One region of the Pseudoalteromonas sp. MBR-15 genome, then DNA from elsewhere that is predicted to be linked to it. Evidence: predicted binding sites of a transcription regulator. Region 1 holds the regulator's gene; each other region holds the start of a gene.

Region 1 (5,492 bases):
ATTTCAACAATAACAGAAGAAGGCTCAAGACCAGCCAAGCGCGCTAAATCACAGCCCGCTTCAGTGTGACCCGCACGGGTAAGAACGCCGCCAGGTTGTGCCATAATAGGGAAAATATGACCCGGCTGTACGATATCGCTTGGCACAGCTCCTTTCGCGATGGCCGCTTGCACTGTGCGTGCACGGTCAGCAGCTGAAATACCGGTTGTTACGCCTTTTGCAGCTTCAATCGACATTGTAAAGTTTGTTGAGAAAGCCGCTCCGTTATTTTTAACCATTAACGGTAATTCTAACTGCTGACAACGCTCTTGAGTCATGGTTAAACAAATTAAACCACGACCATGCGTTGCCATAAAATTGATAGCATCTGCACTTATGTGCTCTGCTGCGATAATTAAATCGCCTTCATTTTCTCTATCTTCATCGTCCATTAAAATAACCATTTTACCGGCTTTAATGTCATCGATAATTTCTTGCGCGCTGTGTAAATTCATAATGTGCCCATGAGAGTATGATTAATAATGACGTATCTTCGCTTATTTAATAAAACCAGCTTGCGCTAACAAGCTCATAGATATGTCTGAACGGGAAGGTTGTTCAGCCCCTTTGATCAGGCGCTCTAAGTAGCGAGCAATTTGATCAACTTCTAAGTTAACCTGCGTGCCCACTTGAAATTCTGCAATCGTCGTTTGCTCAGCGGTGTGTGGAACAATGGTCAGCTTGAAGCGATTTTGCTCGACCTCATTCACCGTTAAACTAATTCCATCAATACATACCGACCCTTTATACGGTATGTATTTCATTAAATTATGGTCGGTACTTAGCCAGTACTCTGTTGCTCTGGCATTGGCGGTAATGCTTTCAACTGTCGCGATGCCATCAACATGGCCTGACACTAAATGCCCACCAAGGCGAGAAATTGGCTGCATGGCCTTTTCTAGATTCACGGTTTGGCCTTTTTTATAGTGCGCAAACCCTGTCAGGCTAATGGTTTCATTTGATAAATCAGCACTGAAGCCATCGCTATGTTTAGTAACCACTGTTAAGCACACACCATTTGTTGCAATACTGTCGCCTAGTTTTACGTCTTTCATATCCAAATCATTACTTTGAATACGAATAGCGAGATCACCTTGTTTTTGTGTTAATTCAACAATTTTACCTGTTGCTTCAATTATTCCAGTAAACATAATGCTACTCTTTATCTTCAGTGTGTGTGGCTTGCTTTGCTTTGTACGCTGTTAAGCGGATATCGTCGCCAATTATCTGTGTATCGGTAAACGTTAATTGAGTGACATCACCCATGGCTGTTACTTCTGCAAAGTTTAGTAAGCTTTTGCCCATATCACCTATTAACTTTGGGGCAATATAAACAATGTATTCGTCTATTAGGTCTTGCTGTGCAAAAGCGCCCGCTAGGGTTGCTCCTGCTTCAAGCCAAATATGATTAAATTGTAATTCGGCTAACCGTGCTAAAACGGCCGATAAATCAACTTTATTCTTGTTAGCTGCCACCACTTCGTGTTTTACAAAATGTGGCCATTGCTGCTGATTATCAAGCTGTGTTGTGAAAATAATCACCGGACTCTCAATACTAAATAAAGCGAGATCTGGGGTGAGTCTGTTTTGCGAATCGATAATCACACGTGTTGGCTGACGTATCGGCAATGATGTTGGCATTGCAAATGGCAGCTCTTCAGTACGCACATTTAATTTGGCGTTATCACTGATAACGGTATCTGCACCACTCAAAATTGCGCAGCTTTGTGCGCGAAATGCTTGAACGTCTTGGCGTGCTTGCGGACCCGTGATCCATTTACTTTGGCCGTTATTAAGTGCCGTTTTTCCATCTAAACTACAGGCCATTTTACAGGTAACAAAAGGCAACCCTGTTTCCATTCGCTTCAAAAAGCCTTTGTTTAAATCGCGCGCCTGTTGCTCAAGTAACCCAGAGGCAACGTCAATACCTGCATCAGCTAATATTTGTAAGCCACGGCCACTGACTGCTGGATTTGGGTCTACCATTGCAGCAATCACTTTACTCACACCGGCCGCTTTTAGGCCTTCAGCACAGGGCGGAGTACGACCATAATGACTGCAAGGTTCAAGCGTCACATAGGCTGTTGCCCCTTTGGCATTATCGCCAGCAACGGCCAGTGCATTCACCTCGGCATGACCCTGCCCGGCAAGTTGATGAAAACCCTCACCAACTATATGGCCGTCTTTAACAAGTACACAACCCACATTAGGGTTTGGCGTCGTGGTAAAACGGCCCTGTTTGGCAAGCTCAATAGCGCGTGCCATATAAATGCTATCAAGTTCAGTGAACGACATGCTTAATCACCTAAACGGGCAATTTCTTCGCCAAACTCACGAATATCTTCAAATGAGCGATATACTGAGGCAAACCTAACATAAGCTACTTTATCAAGCTTTTTGAGCGATTCCATAATACACTCGCCGATTAAATGGCTTGAGATTTCACGCTCTCCGGTAGCACGTAGCTGTGATTTAATCACGTTAACGACTTCTTCGATTTGCTCTGTACTCACTGGGCGTTTTTCTAATGCGCGGTGCAGACCATTTAATAATTTGTCTTCGTTAAAAGGCTCTCGACTACCGTCTTGCTTTATCACCCTTGGCATAACAAGTTCAGCACCTTCAAAGGTGGTAAAACGCTCGTGACATTCGTTGCATTCGCGACGGCGTCTAACTTGGTGACCACCGCCAACAAGTCGTGAATCGATTACTTTAGTATCTTTTGCTGTGCAAAAAGGGCAATGCATAAGGTTAAACTTCCGTTTATAAAAAACAAAAAAAGACCGCTTAATAAGCGGCCTTTATAATAGCAAAAAACAACACTATTGTTATCTTAATTACGGTTTAACCAGCAATTAAGCGTAAACAGGTAGTTTTTTACAGATTGCTTTAACTTTCTCTTTTACTTCTGCTTGTACTGATGCATCGTTGATGTTGTCTAGTACGTCACAGATCCAGCCAGCAAGTTCTTTAGACTCAGCTTCTTTGAAACCACGGCGCGTAATTGCCGGAGAACCAATACGAAGACCCGACGTTACAAACGGTGAACGTGGGTCATTTGGTACTGAGTTTTTGTTTACTGTGATGTTTGCATTACCAAGGGCAGCGTCAGCATCTTTACCTGTGATATCTTTATCAATTAGGTCTAGAAGGAATAAGTGGTTGTCTGTTTTACCAGAAACAACTTTATAGCCACGCTCTTGTAACACTTCAACCATTGCTTGTGCGTTTTTAACCACTTGCGCTTGGTATGTTTTGAATTCAGGCTGTAATGCTTCTTTAAACGCAACCGCTTTAGCAGCGATGATGTGACATAAAGGACCACCTTGGCCACCCGGGAATACGGCGCTGTTAAGCTTTTTATAGATCTCTTCATCACCACACGCAGAAACAATTAGACCACCACGAGGACCCGCTAGTGTTTTATGAGTTGTTGTTGTAACAACATGCGCGTGAGGGATTGGGCTTGGGTATACGCCAGCCGCAATAAGACCTGCAACGTGTGCCATATCTACGAATAAGTACGCATCCACTTTATCAGCGATTTCACGGAACTTAGCCCAATCAACGATACCTGAGTATGCAGAGAAACCCGCAATGATCATTTTTGGTTTGTGCTCTAGTGCTAGCGCTTCAACTTGAGCGTAATCAATTTCGCCCGTTTCTTCATTTAGGCCATATTGAATTGCGTTGTACGTTTTACCAGAAAAGTTAACGTGTGAACCATGCGTTAAGTGGCCACCATGAGCTAAGCTCATACCTAGTACGGTGTCATGTGGCTGAAGAAGCGCTTGGAAAACAGCCGCATTAGCTTGTGAACCAGCGTGCGGTTGTACGTTTGCGTAGTCTGTGCCGAATAACTCGTTTGCACGGTCAATTGCTAATTGTTCAACAACGTCAACGTGCTCACAACCGCCATAGTAACGTTTGCCTGGATAACCTTCAGCATATTTGTTTGTAAGCTGAGAACCCTGTGCTTCTAGCACGCGTGGGCTACAGTAGTTTTCAGACGCGATCAGTTCGATGTGCTCTTCTTGACGAGCCGTCTCTTTAGTGATGGCTGCAAATAACTCTGGATCGAAATCCGAAATATTCATGCTACGTTCTAACATGGGGTCTCCTAAGGCAACGTGTATGGTGTTTTTTTGAAGGCTATATTGTACGCTGAAAACGCACATTTGCCTATCGTGTAAAGATGAACATATTTAAACAGGGATTGAATTTATTTCACAGTGTTTTAATAATGATATTTTTTTATTGATACATAACGAAAATTTATGAATTTAAAATATTACATAGGTTTTTAAAATGTCATTTGCATAAAAAATAGCACACAGGCATTGCTTTTTACTATTTTCAAACTACCCTAATAGTCTTAATAAATATCAAGGATGGTATAAAATCTCATGTTAGCAAAACCTCTTTACGAAGCCGCCCCCTATGGCTACTTTATCCTCGGCATTAGTTGCATCACATTAGCGAATAATGTGGTGCCTACAGTCATCGGTATCGTACTCTTTTTACTGGGTGCAAATATTTGGCGAATGCGCTCAAATGCAAGACGCACAGATCATTCAAGTCAACGAGTAAATCAAAGAAAGCTCTATTATTACTATGAATTTAAACCATTTATTGTTTTTATTGCGGCATATACCTTGATCCAATGGACACAAAATGAACTTGTTTCAGTGATTGGCGTGTTACTGTGTATTACCGCTGTGGTGATTCTTGTGATGCGAATTTTAAACCGGCATAGTCATTCAATATTGCACTAAAAAAGAGCGGCTCAGCCGCTCTTTTTTATGGTTTTTTACGCCAGTTTTTTTAACAGCTCAGTACGCAAAAGCTGGTAATCACACACAATATCTTCTGCAAGACATTGCTTTGCTAACGCATCTGCTAAAGGCTTTGGCATCGGTAACTCAATCTCGAGTATTTCTTCCACGCTTTCTTTAAATTTAGCGGGGTGTGCCGTCGCTAAAAAGATACCCGCACTGCCCGGTGCAATGTTTTCTTTTAAGCCTTGGTATGCAATCGCAGTATGAGGCTCTGCAACATACCCTGTTTGATGAATTTTTTTCATCACCTCTTTGGTTGTCTCTTCATCGACACAGCTTGAATAAAAGTCATCATAACTAAACCATGCATTATCTAACATGTGCTGAACACGCGGCCAATTGTTTGGTTTACTCACATCCATCGCGTTCGATAACGATTCAATCGTTGCGTTAGGAGCCCACTCTTTATTTTGCAAGAAACGAGGCACCGTATCGTTTTGGTTGGTTGTTGCACTGAGTTTTGCCACTGGCATCCCTAGTACAGCGCCAATCATCGCAGCACACACGTTACCAAAGTTTCCACTTGGTACAGAGATATGCGCTTTAGCACGTTGCGCTTTTGGCAATTGCGCTATTGCTTCAAAGTAGTAACACACCTGTGCAACTAAACGACTG
Region 2 (5,492 bases), on a different contig from region 1:
GCAACACACTCATATTGGACAAGCTATTTCAGGCAGTAACATAAACTGGGAGGCGCAATCGCCCATTAAGCTCATTGCGCATATCATCGATAATTTTCATGAAAAGCACAGAATGCAATTTCAACAATTGATCCAATTAACCAAAGCAGTGAAATTAAAAAATACTGATCATGCTGACTACCCTCATCATCTGGAATCTCATTTATCGCAAATGAAATATGAACTTGAAGAACATATGATGAAAGAAGAGGCCATTTTATTCCCAATGATAATGAAAGGTTATTATCCATCGGGTCCTATTAGTGTGATGGAAGCAGAACACTTAGAGCACGAGAAGGCACTCGAAAAATTAACCACACTCACCAATAAGTTCACTCCTCCGCACGATGCTGATGAAGACTGGCAGCGTCTTTATGCCAAAATACATGAGCTCTACAACGATTTAAACGAGCACATTCATTTAGAAAATAATATTCTTTTTATGCAAGGTTAAGGCAAAAGGGGCAGTAGACGCCCCTTTACATTGTTAGGCTAACGCTGATTGTTGTACTTTTGTGCATTGGTAATGTCGCAATTTGTGCTCTTTGCGTCGGCCATGACTAAATGACGACACTCTTTTTAAGTAGCCAATCACGCGTGTGCCATAATCAATATCTGTTGAACCACACTGTGAGCATGATTGCCTTGAGCGTTTGTCGATATACTCACAGTGATTACAAATGGTGATCCTCACATTAATGCAAAAATAATTGCACCCCGTTCGCGCTGCCACATTAAATAACTGCATATATTGCTCAGTGTCTAAATGCTCTTCTAAGTTCAAATGCAGTGCTGAGCCACCATCTAAAAACTCTGTCATCGATTTACCATGCAATATAAACTTATCAAGGTGATTTAGTGTTGTGTCTTCTACTAAATAGAAATAACTGTTGTAGCATTCTCTTGGCGTGAAGTAGCCATCTTCGCTATCCCATTTGGCATTTTTTATCCCTAAATTTTCAGCAGGAACAAACTCAGTGTTAAATAAAAAGCCGGTCTCTTTTGTTGCTAAGCGATTCTCTTTATAAATCACTTCTAACTGACTTTTCACCCACTCTTTATACGCATCATTAACCCCCACTTGAATACCTAAATACTCTGCGGCTTCAACCATGCCATTAATACCAATGGTTAAAAATTGCTTGTTAAAGGAAATAAACCCTGCGTCGTACACCGGTAACATACCCGCTTGCTGGTACTCTTCCATTAAGGTGCGATACGCGATTTGATAAGCATGTATTTTTCTTATTTCTGTTGCTAGGTCTCTGCCATCTTGCACCAATCGATTCATATTGAGTGTAATAACATTGATAGAGCCCGTCGAAACGCCCCCCGCGCCTAAACTATACGAAAAACTATGATCGCTAATTTCATTACGAAGTCGACAGCATGAGGCTAATGAATCAGCATCGGTTGATTGATAAACAAAAAATGAGCCGCCTTGACTTAAGTTTTCGGCACACATCAATGCAAATTCTTTATCTTTAGGTTCATTGTCTTCTACTAGCATGGCAGCGGTGACAACAGGGAATGTTAAAACAGCTTTGTTTCGCTCTTGGTTAAACCAATTTAAAAACATGTTTTGCAGTGCCTTTAAAGACGACCAATCGGGAGCCGTCATATCAGGAAACACAAAATGACCAAACATAGCCTCAAAGTATGCACTATCGTACAACGAGATATTCCAAAATACGCTTTGATAACCTCGTGCAGCAGCGGGTTGATTTAAAGCGTACACGACGTGCTGTAAGTGATTTTCTATCTGTTTATAGTGAGTAACTAAATAGTCTTCGCCGTAATCCTTACGCGCAAAGTAATCAAAATACATTAAAAATTCGACCGTCGCGACAGCCCCTGCAAACTGCGCGCTAATTGCAAAAACAAGATTCACAAAACTGCCGCAGAACGATTCTAAATGCTTAGGTGCCTTAGACTCTCCCCCTAATTTGGTTAGCCCATCCAATAAAAATGGATACATGGTGATAGAAGTACAGTAAGGCTTTAAGCTCGTTTCATCATGCACATAAATTTCATGGTTCTCAATTTGTCGAAGGTACTCTTTGCCCAATGACTCGCCGAAAAGCGCGGTTATTTTATTACTCACCTGAGTGCGATTAACGTGAATGAAAAAGTCTTTCATTATTTCTGATTCTAGCGTCGCTATATTTTTTAATGTCACATTTGCATTCGCATCCACTTTAGAACCATCGGCCGCATTCTTGGCCTGTGTATAGTTTTCGATGAAACGCATTTTTTCTTTTAATTGTTCACAATTCAGCATAGACATTTTTGTTATCCTTTTAAAAATAATGAGTTAAGTACCTTACCCGAAGCAATTTCAATAAATCGTTGATTAGTTAAATGGCTCGCCAGGCCACCTAATTCAGCGACATAACGGCCCGTTTTTATATAAGTCAGCTGTGCTTTTAATTGCTCCGACACATCCTCAAGCCCGGTATACAAACACGTTGCTAAGCCTTGCTGCGTTGCTAACTTTAAAAAATAAACTAAATCACCTTCCTGCCATTCTCCGCCAAAAAACACCACACAAGTTATCAAGTGCTTATAGCGCTCAAGCAGTGCAATAAAGCGTTGCGATGTTAACCGCTCACCATGCTTTGGATCCCATGTATCAACGCTATGACATCCAGGACAGCGCAAGGGGCACCCCGTGCACACAAAGCCTAACGCAATGTGTCCGGGGACTTCTTGAAAGCACACTTGGGGTTCTAATATATTAAACATAAACCACTACATATTGTGTTTTAAATTTCAATATGATCAATATATAGTATCAACACCGTTTTAAGCCAGTTTGAAACTTGATCTAGATCAAAGCAGCTTAGTTCTGCCAAAAGAACAAAATGGGTAGCCAATCAAAACCCCCTCCTGTCAAAAATAAAATGCAGCGAAACGGAGCGCCACCCAGACACCTCTACCTACTTTGGAGGAGTTACCTTTACCCATCACTTTGCTAGAGTGCGAATAAATGAATTGTAAAGAGATGAAAATGACTGCGAAAATTGGAATTTTGACTGTTAGTGATCGCGCAAGCCGAGGCCAGTACGATGACTTATCGGGACCCGCTATCACCGATACATTAAATGACTATTTAAATTCGCCATGGCAGGCATGCTATCGATTAGTCGAAGACGAGCAACATTTAATTGAAGCGGCATTATGCGAGCTTGCCGATCAAGAACAATGCGCTTTAATCATTACCACAGGTGGAACGGGTCCCGCCAAACGAGACATAACCCCCGAAGCCACAGAAGCGGTGTGTGACAAAATGATGCCAGGATTTGGTGAGTTAATGCGCACTGAAAGCTTAAAATACGTGCCAACGGCTATACTCTCTCGACAAACAGCGGGGATAAGAGACCGCTCATTAATTATTAACTTACCGGGCAAACCCAAAGCGATTCGTCAATGTCTTGATGCCGTATTTCCTGCGGTGCCTTATTGTATTGATTTACTTGAAGGGCCTTACTTAGAATGTGATGAATCTGTGGTTCAAGTATTTAGACCTAAGTCATAAATAACGTTTGTCATAACGTTAAAACATCCCCTTAGTTAATAACGAAAAAAGCCAGCTTAAGCTGGCTTTTCTATCGTATTAAGATTTATTTGTGTGATACATCAATCAGTTCAACAGTCCCGTCTTCGCGTACTTCAGCAATTTGACCTCGCGGTTCATCCATAAAGAACAAAGTAACAAAGCCAATCATTGCCGTACCGGCGATAACATAAAAGAAAGTTGCATAATCGACGAACGATAACACAGTTAAAAATGTAACTGCCCCAACGTTACCATATGCCCCTGTCATCCCTGCAATTTGCCCTGTTAAGCGACGTTTAATTAATGGCACGACGGCAAACACAGCACCTTCACCTGATTGAACAAAGAAAGAACACGCCATGGCTGTTGCAACTGCTAACCATAATGGCCACTGCGAATTAACCATGCCCATTAACAGATAACCTGCGGCTAAACCGGCGGTTAAAATAAGTAACGTTGTACGGCGACCAAACTTATCTGAAATAAACCCACCTGCTGGGCGTGACATTAAGTTCATAAATGCATACGCACCGGCCACCATCCCTGCCATAACAGGGTCGAGCGAGAAGGTCTCAGCAAAAAATAGCGGCAGCATTGACACCACAGCAAGCTCAGAACCAAAATTTGTAAAATACAAAATATCCAGCACAGCTACTTGCTTAAAACTATAGCGATGTAACTCAGGTACTTCTTGCTCAAATACCGTTTTATTTACGTTCCACACTTTTTTAACTTCAAACAAGTACAGCAGCACTAACCCACCATAAATAAGGTGTACGACATTTGCTTCAATCATCCCAACACCATTGGGTGAGAGTTTCCAAGCCAGTAATGCCATTGCTGCATACATAGGGATTTTCATGATTAGGAGTAAGAAAAAATCGCCTTTAGAAGTGACTTCCATCGCCCCTAAATTTTTAGGACGAAAGTACGTCGAGCCTTTAGGTGTATTGGTTACATTAAAATAATAAATAAAACCATACACAAAGCTCATTACACCCGTAATACCAATTGCATAACGCCAACCATCATCGCCGCCAAAAATTAATGCCAGCGTAGGCAGTGAAAAAGCCGCAGCAGCGGAACCAAAGTTACCCCAGCCACCATACACACCTTCTGCGGTGCCTAGCTCGTGATGAGGGAACCATTCAGACACCATGCGGATACCAATAACAAAGCCTGCGCCGATAAACCCAAGTAAAAAACGAGCAATGGCAGCTTGCAAAAAGCTATCAGCAAAAGCAAACATTAAACAAGGTACTGCGCTGACAATCAGCAAACATGAATAGACTAACCTTGGCCCGTATTTATCGGTTAGCATGCCAATAATCACACGGGCAGGAATGGTCAAAGCCACGTTCAAGATCAGTAGTGTTTTTACTTGCTCTGTACTTAATCCCAAGGTGGTTTTTACAGCCTGTAGTAACGGTGCAAAATTAAACCACACAAAAAAGGTGATAAAGAATGCAAGCCAACTAAGATGTAAGATTTTCATTTTTCCTTGAAAGGAAAAAAGGTTAAATTTTTCACTCGCCATTGTCGTCTCCAAACGGTTTTATTAATTTGATTCTGAGCCGACTTACTAAAAAAGAATTGATGTAAATCAAGGAATAAAGGTAACCGCCGTGCAGTCAAAAACACCTCTACCCCCTATGAATAGGCGCACTGTAAAGCAATGCCTTTATTAACTGCGCTTACTACCTACTAAGGTGTATTAACACTCCCTATCACTCTATGAGGGAGATAAAAGGAGATATTGGAGGAATAACAATGAGGTTTTGGGATATCACACAGAAAAAAGCCTCCGAAGAGGCTCATAATTGCAGGGAACTGAAACTAATCTAGCTGCTAAAAAGCATGCTAAGCGGTTAAAACTTATGAGTGAGCATCAACC
Region 3 (5,492 bases), on a different contig from region 1:
TGTGTATGTTATTAATTTAATTAGATTTTACAAGCACCGCCTGCACAACCATCATCTTCCACCTCAGGTGTAAGCTCATCTTGAGCATCTGAAGCGCCATCACGGGTGTTATGGTAATACAACGTTTTAACACCCAGTTTATATGCTGAAAGGAGGTCTTTTAAAAGCACCTTCATAGGTACTTTACCGCCTTCGTACTTAGATGGATCATAATTTGTATTCGCAGAGATCGTTTGGTCAACGAACTTCTGCATAATGCCCACTAATTGCAGATAACCATCGTTTGATGGGATATCCCAAAGTAGCTCATAATTGTCTTTTAGGCGCTCATACTCTGGTACTACTTGTTTCAAGATACCATCTTTACTTGCTTTAACACTGATGTGTCCACGCGGTGGCTCAATACCATTTGTTGCATTAGAGATTTGTGATGAAGTCTCTGATGGCATTAATGCCGACAATGTTGAGTTACGCATACCATGTTCTTTAATGTTCGCGCGCAGTGTATCCCAATCTAAGTGAAGAGGTTCATCACAGATTTGGTCAAGGTCACGCTTGTACGTATCTGTTGGCATAATACCTTGCGAGTACGTTGTTTCATTAAATTTAGGGCAAGCACCACGTTCTTTAGCAAGCTCATTTGATGCTTTCATTAAATAATATTGAATTGCTTCAAATGTTTGGTGCGTTAATGCGTTTGCACTACCGTCAGAATAACGTTTACCGTTTTTAGCAAGGTAGTATGCGTAGTTGATCACACCAATACCTAACGTGCGACGACCCATGGTTGCGTTTTTCGCTGCAGGGACAGGGTAGTCTTGGAAATCAAGTAAGTTATCAAGCGCACGTACTGCAAGTTCAGCAAGCTCTTCTAACTCATCAAGTGACTCAATTGCACCTAAGTTGAATGCAGAAAGTGTACACAGTGCGATTTCGCCTTCTTCGTCCATTACGTTACTAAGTGGCTTAGTCGGTAATGCAATTTCTAAACATAAGTTAGACTGACGGATCGGTGCTACCGTTGAGATAAACGGGCTATGAGTATTACAGTGGTCAACGTTTTGTAAATAAATACGACCTGTACTTGCACGCTCTTGTGCAAACATTGAGAACAGCTCAATCGCTTTAATACGTTTTTTACGAATCGACTCATCTTGCTCGTATTTTACGTATAGCTCATCAAATTTAGCTTGGTCTTCGAAGAATGCATCGTAAAGACCCGGTACGTCTGATGGACTGAACAAAGTAATGTAGTCGTCTTTAATTAAACGGCTGTACATTAATTTGTTGAACTGTACACCGTAATCTAGATGACGAACACGGTTGTCATCAACACCACGGTTATTTTTAAGAACTAATAAGTTTTCAACTTCTAAATGCCACAGCGGGTAGAATAGGGTTGCTGCACCACCACGGACACCCCCTTGAGAACAGCTCTTAACCGCCGTTTGGAAGTGTTTATAAAATGGAATACACCCAGTATGGTATGCTTCACCGTTACGGATTGGGCTACCTAAAGCACGAATACGGCCCGCATTAATACCAATACCTGCACGTTGTGATACGTATTTAACAATCGCAGATGATGTCGCATTAATTGAATCAAGGCTATCACCACACTCAATCAGTACACATGAACTAAATTGACGCGTAGGTGTACGCACACCAGCCATAATAGGAGTCGGCAATGAAATTTTGAATGTCGAAACCGCGTCATAAAAGCGCTTGATGTAATCAAGGCGTGTTTCTCGAGGGTAGTCAGAGAACAAGCTCGCTGCTACTAAGATATATAAAAACTGCGCGCTTTCGTAAATTTCACCCGTTACACGGTTCTGTACTAGGTATTTCCCTTCAAGCTGCTTTACAGCGGCATAGCTGAAGTTTAAGTCACGGTTATGATCAATATACGCATCTAACTCGTCAATTTCTTGCTCAGTGTAATCAACGAGTAAGTGTTGATCATAACGCTTGTCTTCAACCAGTTTTGTAATGTGGTCGTATAAACGCGGCGGCTCAAATTGACCATACGCTTTCTTACGTAAATGGAATACAGCTAAACGAGCAGCAAGGTATTGATAATCAGGGGTATCTTTAGAGATCTGATCGGCTGCTGCTTTAATGATAGTTTCGTGAATGTCGTCAGTACGAATGCCATCGTAAAATTGAATATGTGATTTCAATTCAACTTGTGACACAGACACATTATTTAGACCTTCGGCGGCCCAAGCGATGACGCGATGGATCTTATCTAGATCAAGTGACTCTTTACGGCCGTCACGTTTGCTTACAGATAGCTGTTGGTTCATAGTTTTGCCTGTATTCCTTGGGAAATTATATTTTTAGTGACAAAGGTATTCTTAATTATAATTATTATTAGCACCAGCATGAGTCAATTGAATAACATTTAGCCACAATATCTGGTGTTCTTTAAAACGCAGATCACAAGATAGTGTGGTCTGCGATCATTTGCAAGGGATAGAAACGCCCCATTTTGTGGATAACTATTGGATAAACGAATTGTGTTAGTAAGCATTAACCTTTGATCATTCATTGATGATGAAATTTGTAAAAATCAACTCAAGATCTACAAAAATTATCGTTTTTAAAAATAATTTTTGACTGTTTTTTTTATCAACAAAGTTTGCTTAAAACTCAACCAAATCACAATATATGGTGTTTTAACTTAAAACTAACACTATATATGGATAAATCCATCAGTTGGAGTTTGCCAGTTAAAATCTGCGCCCCAGCTCAGTGCGGTATCCACACTTGGTATATAACCCCAAAGTGCAGTTGCACTGTACATGTTGGCAGCTTTTGCTGCTTGTATGTCGCGTTCGGCATCACCTATGTATAAACAACGCGTTGGATCAACATCGAGCATGTTTGCAGTATGAATAAGTGGCTCTGGCGATGGTTTAGCAACTGCTAAGGTATCACCACTCACGACAGCCATGGCATTAGCAAGGCTAGGGATAGCTTGCACCAATGGCTCGGTTAAAAAGCCGGGCTTATTGGTCATGATCCCCCATTTAATGCTGTTTTGCTCAAGTGAGGCGAGAAGTTGCTCAATGCCATTAAAGCACTTGCTATGAATCGCAATGTCTTCTGCATAATAGTCGAGCAGTTGCTGCCTTAATGCTAATTGTTCAACATCGGGCCATTTATCACCAAAGCCGACCTCTAATAATGCATTGGCCCCATTTGACGCTGCTGGGCGATAAATGCTTTTATCAACAGGCGCGATATTCGCATCTGCTAATACGCGATTTAATGCGCCGCCAAGGTCATCCGCAGTATCGAGTAATGTGCCATCTAAATCAAAAATAAAGGCATCAAAAGCGATATCAGGATTACAACCAGCCATTAGGCAAGTTTCTCAAAATGAAGAATGTAATTAACACTCACATCATCATTTAAACTGTATTGCTTAGAAAACGGATTATAGCTGAGGCCTGTGCTTGCTCTTACTTTTAAGCCTGCATCTTCTGCCCATGCAATTAATTGGGCGGGTTTTATAAACTTTTTGTGGTCGTGCGTGCCTTCGGGCACCATTTTTAATAACTTTTCAGCACCCACAATGGCGTATAAATACGCTTTAGGTGTTTTATTTAATGTCGAAAAGAATACATCGGCGCCAGGTTTTGCAAGCTCAGCGACCGCACGAATGATAGAAGCAGGGTCTGGCACGTGCTCTAACATTTCCATACAGGTGATTACATCAAAGCGAGCAGGGTGCTCTTTAGCAAACTCTTCAGCTGGTACTTTCATATAATCAACAGGGACACCGGTTTCTAAACTATGTAACTTAGCAACGGTTAATGGCTCTTGACCCATATCGATGCCTGTTACTTTAGCTCCCATGCGTGCCATGCTTTCACTTAAAATGCCGCCACCACAGCCAACATCTAAGGTTTCTTTATCAAATAAGCCGCCAACTTTGTCGGCAACAAAATCCAAGCGAAGAGGATTTATTTCATGAAGAGGTTTGAACTCTCCGTCGCGGTCCCACCAACGTTCAGCGATGGCTTCAAACTTTGCAATTTCTGCATTATCTACATTTTGATGTTCGGTCATAAAAAACTTCCTCGTCAATCTGAGGCCATTATATAGGGGTAAATTAATAAATCGCAAAGATTTAGCGCCTGTAAATCTAAATTAATTGTGGTAGCATGGTCATGAAATAATAACTAAAGCTCTAAAGGCGGCGCTTTGCCTCTTTATGAGTCAATACTGAAGGAATGTGAAATCAAATGACTGATCTCGCCAATGAAATTCTGCCAGTCAATATTGAAGATGAATTAAAAAACTCCTACCTTGATTACGCAATGAGCGTAATTGTAGGACGTGCATTGCCAGACGTACGTGATGGTCTAAAACCTGTTCACCGTCGTGTTTTATTCGCAATGAACGAACTCAATAATGATTGGAATAAGCCTTACAAAAAATCAGCACGTGTTGTTGGTGATGTAATCGGTAAGTACCACCCACATGGCGACAGCGCGGTATATGACACCATCGTACGTATGGCGCAGCCTTTCTCATTACGCTATATGCTTGTTGATGGCCAAGGTAACTTTGGTTCAGTTGACGGTGACTCTGCGGCAGCAATGCGTTATACGGAAGTCCGTATGGCAAAAATGTCACATGAGCTATTAGCCGACCTCGAAAAAGAAACGGTTGATTACGTACCTAACTATGATGGTACGGAGCAAATTCCTGACGTATTACCGACGAAAGTACCTAACTTATTAGTGAATGGTTCATCGGGTATTGCGGTTGGTATGGCGACGAACATTCCGCCACATAACTTAACTGAAGTTATTAATGGGTGTTTGGCACTTATCCAAAACCCAGATATGACAATTGCTGATCTGATTGAATATATCCCAGGTCCAGATTTCCCTACAGCCGCGATCATTAATGGTAAGAAAGGCATAGAGCAAGCTTACCTAACGGGTCGTGGTAAAGTGTACATCCGCGCACGCGCAGAAATTGAAGTAGACGAAAAAACGGGTCGTGAAACGATCATCGTCCACGAAATTCCGTACCAAGTTAACAAAGCACGCTTGATTGAAAAAATCGCTGAACTTGTTAAAGACAAAAAAATTGAAGGCATTAGCGCACTCCGTGATGAATCAGATAAAGACGGTATGCGTATCGTTATCGAGATTAAACGTGGTGATGTAGGCGAAGTTATTCTGAATAACCTTTATGCACAAACACAGTTACAAACCGTGTTTGGTATGAATATGGTTGCACTTGATAACAACCAGCCTAAGTGTTTCAACTTAAAAGAAATGCTTGAAGCATTTATCATTCACCGCCGCGAAGTAGTCACCCGTCGTACGGTATTTGATTTACGTAAAGCCCGTGACCGTGCCCATACGCTTGAAGGCTTAGCGATTGCCCTTGCGAATATCGACCCAATCATTGAGTTAATTCGTAAATCACCTACGCCTGCTGAAGCAAAAGCAGCTTTAACAGCAAGG

What was found. The regulator NrdR, encoded in region 1, represses ribonucleotide reductase genes. The targets are predictions, from matches to a motif close to AAACACNANATNTNGTGTTT.
Region 2: nrdG (anaerobic ribonucleoside-triphosphate reductase activating protein) is a predicted target of NrdR. The motif match lies at 2,786-2,805, and genes of this name have one in related genera.
Region 3: nrdA (class 1a ribonucleoside-diphosphate reductase subunit alpha) is a predicted target of NrdR. The motif match lies at 2,407-2,426, and genes of this name have one in related genera.

What each region holds. Positions count from the first base shown of each region.
Region 1 covers NZ_JBRJHH010000006.1:254,734-260,225, reverse strand. Annotated here, with positions in the region: gene ribBA (bifunctional 3,4-dihydroxy-2-butanone-4-phosphate synthase/GTP cyclohydrolase II) at 1-494, opposite strand, end outside; gene ACSSVW_RS10660 (riboflavin synthase) at 537-1,190, opposite strand; gene ribD (bifunctional diaminohydroxyphosphoribosylaminopyrimidine deaminase/5-amino-6-(5-phosphoribosylamino)uracil reductase RibD) at 1,195-2,334, opposite strand; gene nrdR (transcriptional regulator NrdR) at 2,337-2,786, opposite strand; gene glyA (serine hydroxymethyltransferase) at 2,895-4,151, opposite strand; gene ACSSVW_RS10640 (hypothetical protein) at 4,446-4,814, shown strand; gene thrC (threonine synthase) at 4,850-5,492, opposite strand, start outside.
Region 2 covers NZ_JBRJHH010000013.1:121,351-126,842, reverse strand. Annotated here, with positions in the region: gene ACSSVW_RS16655 (hemerythrin domain-containing protein) at 1-493, shown strand, start outside; gene nrdD (anaerobic ribonucleoside-triphosphate reductase) at 527-2,326, opposite strand; gene nrdG (anaerobic ribonucleoside-triphosphate reductase activating protein) at 2,332-2,784, opposite strand; gene mog (molybdopterin adenylyltransferase) at 3,050-3,577, shown strand; gene ACSSVW_RS16635 (NarK family nitrate/nitrite MFS transporter) at 3,663-5,135, opposite strand; gene ACSSVW_RS16630 (alginate export family protein) at 5,467-5,492, opposite strand, start outside.
Region 3 covers NZ_JBRJHH010000008.1:228,074-233,565, forward strand. Annotated here, with positions in the region: gene nrdA (class 1a ribonucleoside-diphosphate reductase subunit alpha) at 21-2,306, opposite strand; gene ACSSVW_RS12870 (HAD family hydrolase) at 2,696-3,367, opposite strand; gene ubiG (bifunctional 2-polyprenyl-6-hydroxyphenol methylase/3-demethylubiquinol 3-O-methyltransferase UbiG) at 3,367-4,077, opposite strand; gene gyrA (DNA topoisomerase (ATP-hydrolyzing) subunit A) at 4,254-5,492, shown strand, end outside.